4 regions of the Bacillus sp. M5A3_1b genome follow, and region 1 is predicted to be linked to each of the others. Evidence: riboswitches for the same ligand, from Rfam matches in the RefSeq annotation. Region 1 holds a riboswitch; each other region holds the start of a gene.
What was found. Region 1 has a riboswitch for S-adenosylmethionine ahead of metK (methionine adenosyltransferase). Riboswitches for the same ligand answer to the same signal wherever they lie in the genome.
Positions count from the first base shown of each region.

Region 1 (3,312 bases):
GCGGAGATGTAACGCCGCGCTCTGTTCCTGCTAGTTTACTAGTGTAGCCACTTAAGAAATGGTACATAGCTTGTTCTTTTGATAACTTACTGATTGGAGGCAATACGCCAGATGCATCAGCCGTTAAGAAAATGATTGTATTTGGGTGTCCAGCAACACTTGGCAGTACGATATTGTCAATCGCATGCATAGGGTATGCAGCACGAGTATTTTCTGTTAAAGTAGTATCGTTATAGTCTGCGATACGCGTTTGGTTATTAATGATAACGTTTTCTAAAACAGATCCAAATTTGATTGCATCGAAAATTTGTGGTTCTTTCTCATGAGAAAGGTTTACACATTTTGCGTAGCAACCGCCTTCAATATTGAATACACCGTTATCAGACCAACCATGCTCATCATCACCGATTAATTTACGGTGTGGATCAGCAGATAATGTTGTTTTACCTGTTCCAGATAAACCGAAGAATAGTGCTACGTCGCCTTCTTCACCTACGTTTGCAGAGCAGTGCATAGAAAGAATATCTTGTTCAGGTAGTAAGAAGTTCATAATAGAGAAGATTGATTTTTTCATTTCTCCAGCGTATTCTGTACCACCAATTAGTACGATACGTTTTTCGAATGAAACCATAATGAATGCTTCAGAGTTTGTACCGTCAACAGCTGGATCAGCTTTGAAATTCGGTGCAGAAACAATTGTGAACTCTGATTCATGAGTTGTTAATTCTTCTTCAGTTGGACGAATGAATAATTGATGTACAAATAAATTGTGCCATGCATATTCGTTAATAACTTGAATTGGTAGGCGGTAATTGCGGTCAGCGCCTGCAAATCCATTGAAGATGAATAACTCTTCTTTTTCTTTTAAGTATTCTAAAACTTTAGTGTATAATTTATTAAAATGTTCTTCAGAAATCGGTTGATTCACTGCTCCCCAAGCAATTTTGTCAGCAACCGATGCTTCTTTCACAATAAATTTATCTTTAGGAGAACGTCCTGTATATTTTCCTGTTGAAGCAGAAACGGCACCAGTAGAAGTTAATTTCCCTTCATTTCGCATTAATACTTTTTCCACTAATTGCGGAACACTTAGTTGAATCTGTGCATTGCTTCCGTTCAATAATTCGTGTAAACCAATTTGGACATTCACAGTACTCATATTTATATACCATCCTTTTCATTTAATGAAATATTTCTCGTAATCCCCAACAAGAGTATAACACAATTATATAAATAATGTATACTATTTATTTCTTTTTGTTTGTGTGAATGTATTATTTCCTTATTAATATTTCATTCCAGGCGTATTGAGAAAAACTTTCAGGAAAATGTGAATATTAATTGACAAATGAATATCATTTCTTTAGTATAGGTTGGGACGGATACTCTCTTATCCCGAGCTGGCGGAGGGACAGGCCCGATGAAGCCCAGCAACCTCACTTGTAGTGGTAAATACAGGTGAATAGGTGCTAAAACCTGTGCGAGGCTAACGGTCTCGAACGATAAGAGCAAAGGGCAAAAAGCAGTATGCAAGTAGCAAATTAAACCTTTCCTCTATGCAAAGTAGGAAAGGTTTTTCTGTATGCTTGTGTGGGAGAATAAATGTATGTCGCAGTTTGTGGCAAATTAAGGATGAGTTCCGTACAATATATACAATTACTGTAGGGAGGTTTACCACATGACAAAAAAACGTCATCTGTTCACATCTGAGTCTGTAACTGAAGGACATCCAGATAAAATTTGTGACCAAATTTCTGATTCAATTTTAGATGCGATCTTATCAAAGGACGCAAATGCACGTGTAGCTTGTGAAACAACTGTAACAACTGGTTTAGTATTGGTAGCGGGGGAAATTACGACTTCTACTTACGTAGATATTCCAAAAATCGTTCGTGAAACAATTCAAGGCATTGGTTACACACGCGCAAAATACGGATTCGATGCAGAAACTTGTGCAGTTTTAACATCTATCGATGAGCAATCTGCTGACATCGCTATGGGTGTTGACCAAGCGCTAGAAGCACGCGAAGGTCTAATGACTGACGCTGAGATTGAGGCAATTGGTGCGGGAGACCAAGGTTTGATGTTTGGCTTCGCATGTAATGAAACACAAGAATTAATGCCACTTCCAATCTCGCTTGCTCACAAATTAGCTCGCCGTTTAACTGAAGTACGTAAAGATGACACATTATCATACTTACGTCCAGATGGAAAAACGCAAGTTACAGTTGAGTATGATGAAAATGGTAAACCTGTACGTGTAGATACAATCGTAATTTCTACACAGCATCATCCAGATGTTACATGGGAAGAAATCGATCGCGATTTAAAAGAGCATGTAATTAAAGCTGTAGTTCCAGCAGAATTAATGGATGGAGAAACGAAATTCTTCATTAACCCAACTGGCCGCTTCGTAATTGGTGGACCACAAGGTGATGCTGGTTTAACAGGACGTAAAATCATCGTTGATACTTACGGTGGATACGCTCGCCACGGTGGCGGTGCATTCTCTGGTAAAGATGCAACGAAAGTTGACCGTTCTGCAGCATATGCAGCTCGTTATGTTGCGAAAAACATCGTAGCAGCTGGTCTTGCTGACAAAGCAGAAGTACAACTTGCATACGCAATTGGTGTAGCACAACCAGTATCAATTTCAGTTGATACATTCGGGACTGGTAAAGTATCTGAAGACGTACTAGTAGAACTAGTTCGTAACAACTTCGATCTTCGCCCAGCTGGTATTATTAAAATGCTAGACTTACGTCGCCCAATTTATAAACAAACAGCAGCTTACGGCCACTTCGGACGTACTGATGTAGACCTAACATGGGAACGTACAGACAAAGCTGCAGCTTTAAAAGAGCAAGCTGGTCTATAATATATGAAAAAAAGCTTTGCGCCGTGAGCGCAAAGCTTTTTTTATTTTGTTTTACTTACAATTTTAATGCATGAGTTACAATACACTTCGCCGTCTAGCTCAATATACTTTTTCATATTCGTCATGCCACTTGCCGGAAAAGGCATATGAATCCATGCCTTTTCATACGTTTGTATTTCTTTCCTGCAGGATTTACAAAGGATTGGTTTCTTCTGGAACATATGTAATCAACCTTTCATGTGGCGTGCTTTACCTGCGCAAAAGGCACTGCTTAGTAAAAATAGTGTTGCGAATATAATGCTTACTAATGTAGCGTATGGAATTGCGCCTTTTAGAGAAAATCCGACAGTAATGGAAGCGATGAATAAGAGGATGAATGTTGTTGTTAATTTTTTATAAAGTTCCATAGTAAGTAGACCTCCTTATTTAAAGGT
Region 1 is NZ_JBKEZY010000001.1:1,027,534-1,030,845, reverse strand. Features, by position in the region: gene pckA (phosphoenolpyruvate carboxykinase (ATP)) at 1-1,159, opposite strand, end outside; SAM riboswitch class I at 1,388-1,509, shown strand; gene metK (methionine adenosyltransferase) at 1,679-2,878, shown strand; gene ACLBWW_RS05455 (hypothetical protein) at 2,920-3,099, opposite strand; gene ACLBWW_RS05450 (hypothetical protein) at 3,106-3,285, opposite strand.

Region 2 (3,312 bases), on a different contig from region 1:
TACATATCTATAATTTCATCACCTTCGCGGCTCGGAAAATATTCATGTGGTGCGGTGCTATCAAAAATTGCAAACCCTAATTCTCTTACGATAACCATATCAAGACTATTTGGATCAAATCCACAATGATATACTTCAACTTCAAATCCTTTTTCTTCTGCTGCCTTAGCTAATTTTTTAAGCATTGTTGATTTCCCAGATCCTGGGCGTCCTTTTATAAAATAACGATGTGGTAATCCCTCTGTTAAATTAGGAACAAAATCAACTGCTCCTTTCGGTGTAGCTGCCCCTAAAAACCGATGTTTCACAAGCGATTGTTTCCCGCCTTTATCTGTAAATAACTTCTGAATCAGCTGATCGGTTAGTTCATTTGCTTTATTAAAATCAATATTATTAATATATATTTTCTCCCACTCGTCATGTATAACTAGTGCCTCGTTAAAACAAGCGTAAGCAGTTTGAAAAGCCTTGCTTGCTTCTGAAACAAATCGTTCAATTTCCACCTTCTGCTTTCTTAATTTATCTGAGTCCCAAGCAACCCCTAAATTAATATACTCTTCCACAACTCCTGGCATTTTCGGCTCAATAACATGCGGTGATGTTCCATCAACAATTCCTACTTTTAACTTCGGGATAATTACACCATCAACCGATTTATTATCAGAAGAGCAGTGTAAAAATTCAATATCATATCCTTTTTCAACCCACTCGCGACCTATTGCTTTGATTAAAGAAGATTTCCCGGTCCCAGGACCACCCTTTAAAATAAATAACCTGTTTAGCCCTTTTAAATTCTCATCGTATAAATTATGAAATCCTCTAGCTGTATTTCCACCAGCGTAATAATTCAATACATTCCCTGTCACTGCACTCACTCCTTCGCAGCATTCTATTTACATAAGCTACAATATGCGAGCAACTTTATTTGGGTGAATACCTATTTTGTATTGCACGAAAAAAGGAAATGAATTACAATTTAAAAAGTAGTGAATATTCAGAAATGAAAACTTAATATGTCTTTATCAAGAGAGGCAGAGGGACCGGCCCTTTGACGCCCAGCAACCTCAGTTTATACAAACTGAATAGGTGCTAATTCCTGCAAAATGCATTGCATTTTGAAAGATAAAACGTAACTATTGTGTACAAAACTCATCTTTCTTGATTATGAAAGGTGAGTTTTTTTATTTCAAAACATATATTGGAGGTATTTAAAATGAAAGTAATTGACCTATCACAAACATTTGAAAACAATATGTCCCAATTCCCTGGAACACCAAAAATCAATTTAGGAGCCATTACAAGCGTTGAAGAGACAGGCTATCAAGTTACAGACTTTCATTCTGTCGTTCATGTTGGCACGCATTGTGATGCTCCTGCTCATTTCATTTCAGGCGCAACGACTATTGATCAATTACCCCTAGATCAATTTGTAGGCGAAGCTGTTCTTATTGATGTAACTCATGTACAAGAACGAAAAATACCTAAAGAAGTATTACACAACGCTGACATAAAAGAAGGTGATATTGTCATTTTCCATTCCAATCTCTCTACGAAATGGAATACAGAAGCATATGAGAAAGAAGCTTTTTATCTTTCTGAAGAATTAGCTGAAGAACTAGTTCAATTAAAAGTAAAATCTGTCGGTTTAGATTTCATCTCTCCTGATGAGGTAACGACAGAAACATCGCCAATTCATCACATACTACTTGGGAATAATATTTATTTAATCGAAAACTTAACCAACTTAGATGCAATTAACACGAAACGTTTCTTTTTCTCAGCGGCACCTTTAAAAATTAAAGATAGCGACGGTGCTTTCGCAAGGGCATTCGCTGTAATTTTTTAAACAAACTATACAAAAAAGCAAAGATCATCACTGACCTTTGCTTCTATTTTTTTTATTTAAACTAAGAAAGAATTGCTCGACACGAGGACGTAACCAAGCTAAATAATCTTTCTCTTTCTTCTTTGTACAAGCTATTTCTTCCCCATCTACCATTCCGACAAGCTCTAGCTCTAACAGTTGCCTCGTAAATGCTAACATATTTATTTCTTCATCTGGATACTCTTCTTTTAATTTCTCCTCAATTTCCCCCAATAAAAAACCGTCACGCATCATTGCCAATGCATCAATCCAAAGTGGCGGCATTTCATATTTTTCTCCTGTAATTGTATCTTTTACAATATAATTCTTTTGCTCTTTTCGAAATTGAATCGTGTGTAAACATACAGTCGAATTTAATGTTAATTCCATCATACCACCTCTTTCATAATATCTGCATAGAAAAAAGGATGCGCGTGCACCCCTTCTTTCTCTAACACTACCGAACCGTTACATGAATAACAAATCTCATGTCGATATTTTCCTCCATTATAAACGAAGTATTTTATAAAAAAAACCCTTCTTGAAACATTTTATAAAATGTTTATATTTACACAACAAGAACACTTTTCTGAAAAATATTTTTCTCTAGCACATTATGCTGTCGGTAAAAAAATTTCCTCTTTCGTTCCTATTCCCATGCTACTTTGAATCGCGATACTTCCTTGATGTTCCTCAATGATTTTATATGTAATCATTAACCCCAGTCCCGTACCATTCTCCTTTGTTTTGTAAAAAGCTTTACCGATTTTCTCTAACAAATCCGTTAATTTTTTTAAATACTTTAAAAGCTTCTCTTTCCTCATATATCAAGCTTTTAAATTTGTTCATATAAATACTCCTCATACTCAATACAAAAGCCCTACATATTATCTCCTTAAATTATAAGTATGAAATTGCTTTCAGGGTAAGATGTAACCTTATCATACGAAAAGGAAGGAGATTTCCCCTTCCTTTTCGTCACAACTTATATCCATCTTACCCGATCATGTAGCAATCCATCCGTAAAGTCATTTCCGCCCACTACAAAATCCTTCATATATAAATTCAAATATTCCCCGTACTTACTCTCTGTATTTAATAATAATTCCTCTACATAATAGGCACCTTGTTTAAAGTTATCGAACAGTAAACTACACAAGCCAGCATAAATTCCGCATCCTACTTGGAAGTAAGTCGCATTCGTTTTATATTTATGAAAAACTTGACTGCTATTCATCACGTTATACATATATGTCTCACTATTTTCATAAACGAGTAATACACCTACTAGATCCTCGCCGGCAATCTCTTCTTCGGCTGGATTAAATACTTTACGCTTCCAACTCCATAAATCTTCTACTTGATCTAAGTTCTGTCTAATTACATTAGTCGTATACTCATTAATTCGGTAAAGAAAACCCACTTCCATATTGAAGTTTTTTCCTAAA
Region 2 is NZ_JBKEZY010000012.1:75,235-78,546, reverse strand. Features, by position in the region: gene ACLBWW_RS25055 (PRK06851 family protein) at 1-866, opposite strand, end outside; SAM riboswitch class I at 1,017-1,129, shown strand; gene ACLBWW_RS25050 (cyclase family protein) at 1,214-1,846, shown strand; gene ACLBWW_RS25045 (hypothetical protein) at 1,874-2,254, opposite strand; partial or broken gene ACLBWW_RS25040 (ATP-binding protein) at 2,479-2,640, opposite strand; gene ACLBWW_RS25035 (S-adenosylmethionine decarboxylase related protein) at 2,850-3,312, opposite strand, start outside.
Region 2: another riboswitch for S-adenosylmethionine. It lies ahead of ACLBWW_RS25050 (cyclase family protein); the one in region 1 lies ahead of metK (methionine adenosyltransferase).

Region 3 (3,312 bases), on a different contig from region 1:
AATAAACGGAAAAACCAGCGAAAGTAGTAGCTAAATATACAATTGCTTTTTTTCCTTTAGAAAATTCGTTAATTTGCTCACCCTCATTTTCATTTGGAGCTAAATAACCGAATAGCGGCGCGTTAAAAATTACACTTAAAGTAGCGCCAATTCCAACCTCTGTTAGTTCATTCATTCCTTTTAAGGCAAATGTAAAGCGATCCCCTACCCATGTACAAAGTCCACCGATAATTCCAACAAGTGCTGCTTCGGGACCTAAGCTAGCTCCAAATATTAAAACGATAATCGCAGTTAAAGTAGCTTTATGTACAAAACGGTATTCAATTCTACCTGTTTTTTTATATTCACCCATCACTTCTGGCATAAGACGTGGATATGTACCGAAATACTTTTGAGTTAAACCAACGAGAATACCACCGATAGTTGTGACGCAAATAGTGTAATACGGGGGAGAAGCGAAAATAGTAGGTAAGTATCCCCAAATAAAGTGAATGCCGATATTTATTGTAACTAAAAATAGCCAGACTGTAGCTCCTACTATAGAGCCTAAAAGAATGCCGTATAGGACGAGTATATAGTGCATGTCCTTTGTATTTGTCATGTTATACCTCCGTTATGTAAGCTTTAATGTTGAAAGGATTCAATATGCTCCTGCGAAATGAATATGTATAGTATCTTTTTGAGAGGTTGGCTTATTCAATATATTGAGGTCTTGTGAGAATTTGAAATGTTATACAGTTAAACTACTTACTTAATTTTATATAGTAATCGAGGGTTTTAAAAGGTCTTTTTCAAATGAATATGGAATATATTTCTTTTGTTATGCATGTCAAATTCTTTGTATTTAATTTAGAACATTCAGAAAAACTGATTGACATTAGGAAATTATTGCTATAAAATCAACGGTAATTGCATAGTCTTATCAAGAAAAGGTGGAGGGACAGGCCCGATGAAACCTTGGCAACAGCCGTATAACGGAATTGTGCCAAATCCTGCAGGTAATAATCCTGAAAGATAAGAAAGAGCCTTTAGAGCGTGTTTTCAAACTGCTCCTTTCTTGTTTTCAGGAAAGGAGCAGTTTTTTTATTTTGTATAAAAGAAAGGAGAATGAGAGATGGGAGAATCATGGGGAAAAGGAACAATTTGTGTGCAAGGTGGCTATACACCAAAAAATGGTGAACCGCGTGTTTTGCCACTTTATCAAAGTACAACGTATAAATACGATACTTCAGATGATTTAGCAGCGCTATTTAATTTAGAGGCAGAAGGATATATATATACGCGTATTGGAAATCCTACTTTAGCTGCATTTGAGCAAAAGTTAGCGGATTTAGAGGGTGGTGTAGGAGCTGTTGCAACGGCTTCTGGGCAGGCTGCTATTATGCTTGCCGTTTTAAATATTTGTAGTAGCGGAGACCACTTGCTTTGTTCTTCCACAGTTTATGGCGGAACGTTTAATTTATTTGGAGTGAGTTTGCGTAAGCTTGGTATTGACGTTACGTTCTTTAATCCGAATTTAAGTGCTGATGAAATTGTGGCCCTTGCTAATGATAAGACGAAACTTGTTTATGCAGAGTCGTTAGGAAATCCAGCGATGAACGTTTTAAATTTCAAAGAATTTTCAGATGCAGCGAAAGAGTTAGAAGTACCTTTTATTGTGGATAATACATTAGCAACTCCTTATTTATGCCAAGCATTTGAGCACGGAGCAAATATTATCGTTCATTCTACGACGAAATATATTGATGGTCATGCAAGCTCTTTAGGCGGCATTGTTATTGACGGAGGGAACTTCGATTGGACAAATGGGAAATATCCTGAACTTGTTGAACCGGATCCAAGTTATCACGGCGTAAGTTACGTTCAAAATTTTGGTGCAGCAGCTTATATTGTGAAGGCGCGTGTTCAATTATTAAGAGACTACGGAAACTGTATGAGCCCATTTAATGCGTATATTAGCAATATCGGCTTAGAAACGTTGCATTTAAGAATGGAGCGTCATAGTGAAAATGCTCTCGCAGTTGCTAAGTGGCTTGCTAACCATGAACGTATTGAATGGGTGAATTATCCGGGATTAGATAGTAATGAAAATTACTCGTTAGCACAAACGTATTTGAAAAAAGGTGCTAGTGGTGTTTTAACATTCGGCATTAAGGGCGGATTAGAAGCAGCGAAAGAATTTATCGCAAATGTAAAACTAGCAACTCTCGTAACGCATGTAGCGGATGCACGAACTTGTGTTATACATCCTGCTAGCACAACGCATAGACAATTAAGTGCTGAAGATCAGCGTCTAGCTGGCGTTACATCAGATTTAATTCGTTTATCGGTTGGTATAGAAGATGTTTCTGATATTATTGCAGATTTAGAAGCAGCGCTAGTCGGAGGCAAAGAACATGCCGATCATAATTGATAGAGATTTACCAGCTCGCAAAGTGTTGCAGAAGGAAAATATTTTTGTAATGACGAAAGAGCGAGCAGAAACACAAGATATCCGGGCATTGAAAATTGCTATCTTAAATTTAATGCCTACAAAGCAAGAAACAGAAGCGCAATTACTTCGTTTAATTGGCAACACACCGTTGCAATTAGATGTTCACTTACTTCATATGGAATCACATTTGTCTCGCAATGTAGCGCAGGACCATTTAACGAGTTTCTATAAAACATTTCGTGATATTGAGAATGAGAAATTTGATGGACTTATTATTACAGGAGCACCAGTTGAAACTCTTTCTTTTGAAGAGGTAGATTATTGGGAAGAGCTTAAACGTATTATGGAGTATTCAAAAAAGAATGTAACATCTACGCTTCATATTTGTTGGGGGGCACAGGCTGGCTTGTATCATCATTATGGTGTTCCAAAGTATCCTCTTAAGGAAAAAATGTTCGGTGTATTTGAACATGAAGTTCGTGAGCAACATGTGAAATTGTTACAAGGGTTTGATGAATTGTTTTTTGCCCCGCATTCTCGTCATACAGAAGTACGAGAGAGTGATATTAGAGAGGTGACAGACTTAACATTATTAGCAAATTCTGAGGAAGCGGGAGTTCACCTTGTCATTGGGCAAGAAGGAAGGCAAGTATTTGCGCTCGGGCATAGTGAATATAGTTGTGATACGTTAAAGCAAGAATACGAACGGGATCGCCAAAAAGGGTTAAATATTGATGTGCCGAAAAATTATTTTAAGCATAATAATCCAAATGAGAAACCACTTGTAAGGTGGAGAAGCCATGGGAATCTATTATTCTCTAATTGGCTGAATTATTACGTGTATCAAGAAACCCCTTATGTATTATAAAAAAAAGATT
Region 3 is NZ_JBKEZY010000003.1:479,329-482,640, reverse strand. Features, by position in the region: gene ACLBWW_RS12110 (chloride channel protein) at 1-601, opposite strand, end outside; SAM riboswitch class I at 917-1,021, shown strand; gene ACLBWW_RS12105 (bifunctional O-acetylhomoserine aminocarboxypropyltransferase/cysteine synthase) at 1,115-2,413, shown strand; gene metA (homoserine O-acetyltransferase MetA) at 2,397-3,302, shown strand.
Region 3: another riboswitch for S-adenosylmethionine. It lies ahead of ACLBWW_RS12105 (bifunctional O-acetylhomoserine aminocarboxypropyltransferase/cysteine synthase); the one in region 1 lies ahead of metK (methionine adenosyltransferase).

Region 4 (3,312 bases), on a different contig from region 1:
TGCGCACCATACGGAATTAACCCTTGCACACAACATGAGAAAAGATCTAATACACTCGCTGATTTACGAGGATCAATTTCATATTGATCTGCAATGTTTTTCGCAAGTGGACCTGTAAAAATAATAGAAATCGTATTATTCGCTGTACACATATTCGTCATACTCACTAAGCCAGCGATACCGAACTCTGCTCCTTTTTTCGAACGAATGTTACGAGTTAAAATATTCATTAAATATTGAATACCACCATTATATTGAATCAGTTCGACCATACCACCAATTAAAATAGCAAGTAATACTAACTCCATCATACCGCCCATTCCAGTCGTTACACTTTTAAAGAAACTCTCTAGCGTGTAACTCCCATCTAAAAGACCGATAACGCCGGATAGTACAGTTCCACCAGTTAACACAATAAGTACATTCCAACCAAGCAATGCTGTAATAAGTACTCCTGCATACGGTAAAATCTTTATCCAGTCAAAGCTATGCGCTTTAATCTGCGTGTCACTTCCTAAAGTAACGATTACTAATAGTACAATTGTAATAATAGCTGCTGGTAATACAATTAAAAAGTTCGTTTTAAACTTATCTTTCATTTCTGTTCCTTGTGAACGTACAGCTGCGATTGTTGTATCTGAAATAAATGATAAATTATCCCCAAACATCGCCCCACCAACAACAGTAGCCATCGTAAGTGCAATAGAGATATCAGTTTGCCCACTAATACCTACAGCAATTGGTGCTAATGCAGCAATTGTTCCCATTGAAGTTCCCATCGCTAATGAAATAAATGCCCCTATAACAAAAATTCCAGCTACGATAAATCCTTGCGGTAAAATGGATAACGCTAAATTAACTGTAGAATCAACGCCGCCCATCCCTTTTGCTGTTTCAGAAAATGCTCCTGCAAGTACAAAAATCAGAACCATAATCATAATATCCGGGTTCCCTGCACCTTTAGCAAATCGTTCTACTTTTACATTAAAACTTTCTTTACGATTCATCGCTAAAGCGACTCCTACAGCAATTGAAATTGCTACAAGTATCGGCAATTTATAGAAATCACCTGTAATAATTCCAGAACCAATAAATAGCGCCAAAAATATCCCAAGTGGTAATAAAGCCAAACCATTTCCTCTCGTTTCTTTCAAAGTACCATCTCTCCCTAGTTTCAACCTTTTCTAATGAATAACAAAAGACCTCTTCCAATGAGAAGAGGTCTTATACATCTATAAGGAACGCTCTTCTCATCTTTCAAGCACATGCTTGCTGGATTTGGCACAGCACTCTGAAATCGAGTCCGCTGCCGAGGCATCGTAGGGCCAGTCCCTCCGCCTCTCTTTATAAGAAGGTTTCATATTTATTTTTTAATAATAATTTCTTCCCTAACTTTACTCGCTTACAAAACAAAAGTCAATTATTTTTTGTATAGATTTTTTTGGTAATTATACAAAAATTTGAATACAACAATCATTTTAACTTTTTGATTTCTTCTTCCAATATTGAAATCCAATAAAATTCACTATTTTTTATTGCATCTATTATCCATTTCGTAGTGTACCAAGCTAACTCGTACTCTTCTTTTGTAACATCGCCACTTTTATAGGCGTCCTCTAGCTCATCTTCATCTAGTACATACATCTTACCGTTCGGTAATAACACTACATCTAAATATAAATCATCAAAATACGGTAAACCACGGTCATCAATTTTATATTCTTTCGCCACATCGATATAATATTGCACTAATTTTTTCTGATCATCTAACATAGCTGTAATCGCAAAGTTTTTCCCGTCTATAAAATATTGAATCCACGTATATTGATTCCCTGCGATACAAAGTTTTTTACCATCATATTCTTTACAACTAGGCTCTCTTACCTTTTTTATGTCTAATATTCCTAGCATTCCTTCTTCTACTTGCTTAACCGTATAATCCTTCTCTATTAGTCGCTTCCACGAAGAACCGTCACCATATTTACGTTTCATTACGTCCGCTTCCCTTCTATATAGAAAAGCCCCCACATATTATGTGAGAGCTTGTTCAAATTATAATTAAGCTGCTTGCTTATTAGAAATTTCTTTCAAATAAGCCTGTCCTTTTTCAGCGTCATACTGACCTTCCCACTTAGACATAACTACAGCTGCTAAAGAGTTACCTACAACGTTAACTGCTGTACGAGCCATATCTAAAATACGGTCAATACCAGCGATGAATGCTAAACCTTCAGGTGGAATACCTACTGTACCAAGTGTCGCTAATAATACAACGAATGATACGCCTGGTACACCTGCGATACCTTTTGATGTAACCATTAATACAAGTAATAATGTAATTTGTTGTGTAATAGATAAATCAATACCGTACATTTGTGCTAGGAAAATAGCCGCAATTGCTTGATATAAAGTTGATCCATCTAAGTTAAATGAATAACCTGTCGGAATAACGAAAGACGTAATTGCTTTCGGACAACCGAATTTCTCCATTTTCTCCATGATTTTCGGTAAAACTGTTTCTGAACTCGCTGTAGAATATGCTAAGATCAGCTCGTCTTTTAAAATCTTAAAGAATTGGAAAATGTTAATTCCAAATATTTTCGCTGTAAGTCCTAAGACAACTACGACGAAGAAGATCATTGCTCCATATACGACAATTAGTAATTTCCCTAATGGAATTAATGAAGCTAGACCGAATGTAGAAACTGTAACACCAATTAGTGCAAACACACCAAATGGTGCAAATTTCATAACTTGGTTTGTTACATAAAACATCGCATCAGCTACACCTTGGAAAAATTGAAGAACCGGTCTTCCTCTTTCACCAATTGCTGCTACACCTAAACCAAATAGTACAGAGAAGAAGATAATCGCAAGCATATCTCCGTCAGCTAATGACTTCATAATGTTCGTTGGAACAATATTTACAAATGTATCTGCAAATGAATGACTTTGCACTTGCTCTGTCGTATGTGTATATTTCGAAATATCTGTCTTCGTTAACTGATCCATATTTACGCCTTTTCCTGGTTGGAAAATATTCGCAATTAATAGACCGACAATAATTGCAATTGTTGTAATGATTTCAAAATAAAGAATTGTTTTTCCGCCTAGTCGGCCCAGTTTTTTTACATCACCAACACCAGCAACCCCAACAACAATACTTGCTACAACAATTGGTACAACGATCATTTTAATTAATCGGATGAAAATATCACCAATTGGTTGTAAATATTTCACAACCGCTGGATTATCAAAGAAAATCGCTCCAACTGCAATACCAAGCGCAAGTCCTATTAATATTTGCCATGC
Region 4 is NZ_JBKEZY010000002.1:326,386-329,697, forward strand. Features, by position in the region: gene ACLBWW_RS07865 (Na+/H+ antiporter NhaC family protein) at 1-1,154, opposite strand, end outside; SAM riboswitch class I at 1,248-1,353, opposite strand; gene ACLBWW_RS07870 (DUF402 domain-containing protein) at 1,474-1,992, opposite strand; gene gltP (glutamate/aspartate:proton symporter GltP) at 2,059-3,312, opposite strand, start outside.
Region 4: another riboswitch for S-adenosylmethionine. It lies ahead of ACLBWW_RS07865 (Na+/H+ antiporter NhaC family protein); the one in region 1 lies ahead of metK (methionine adenosyltransferase).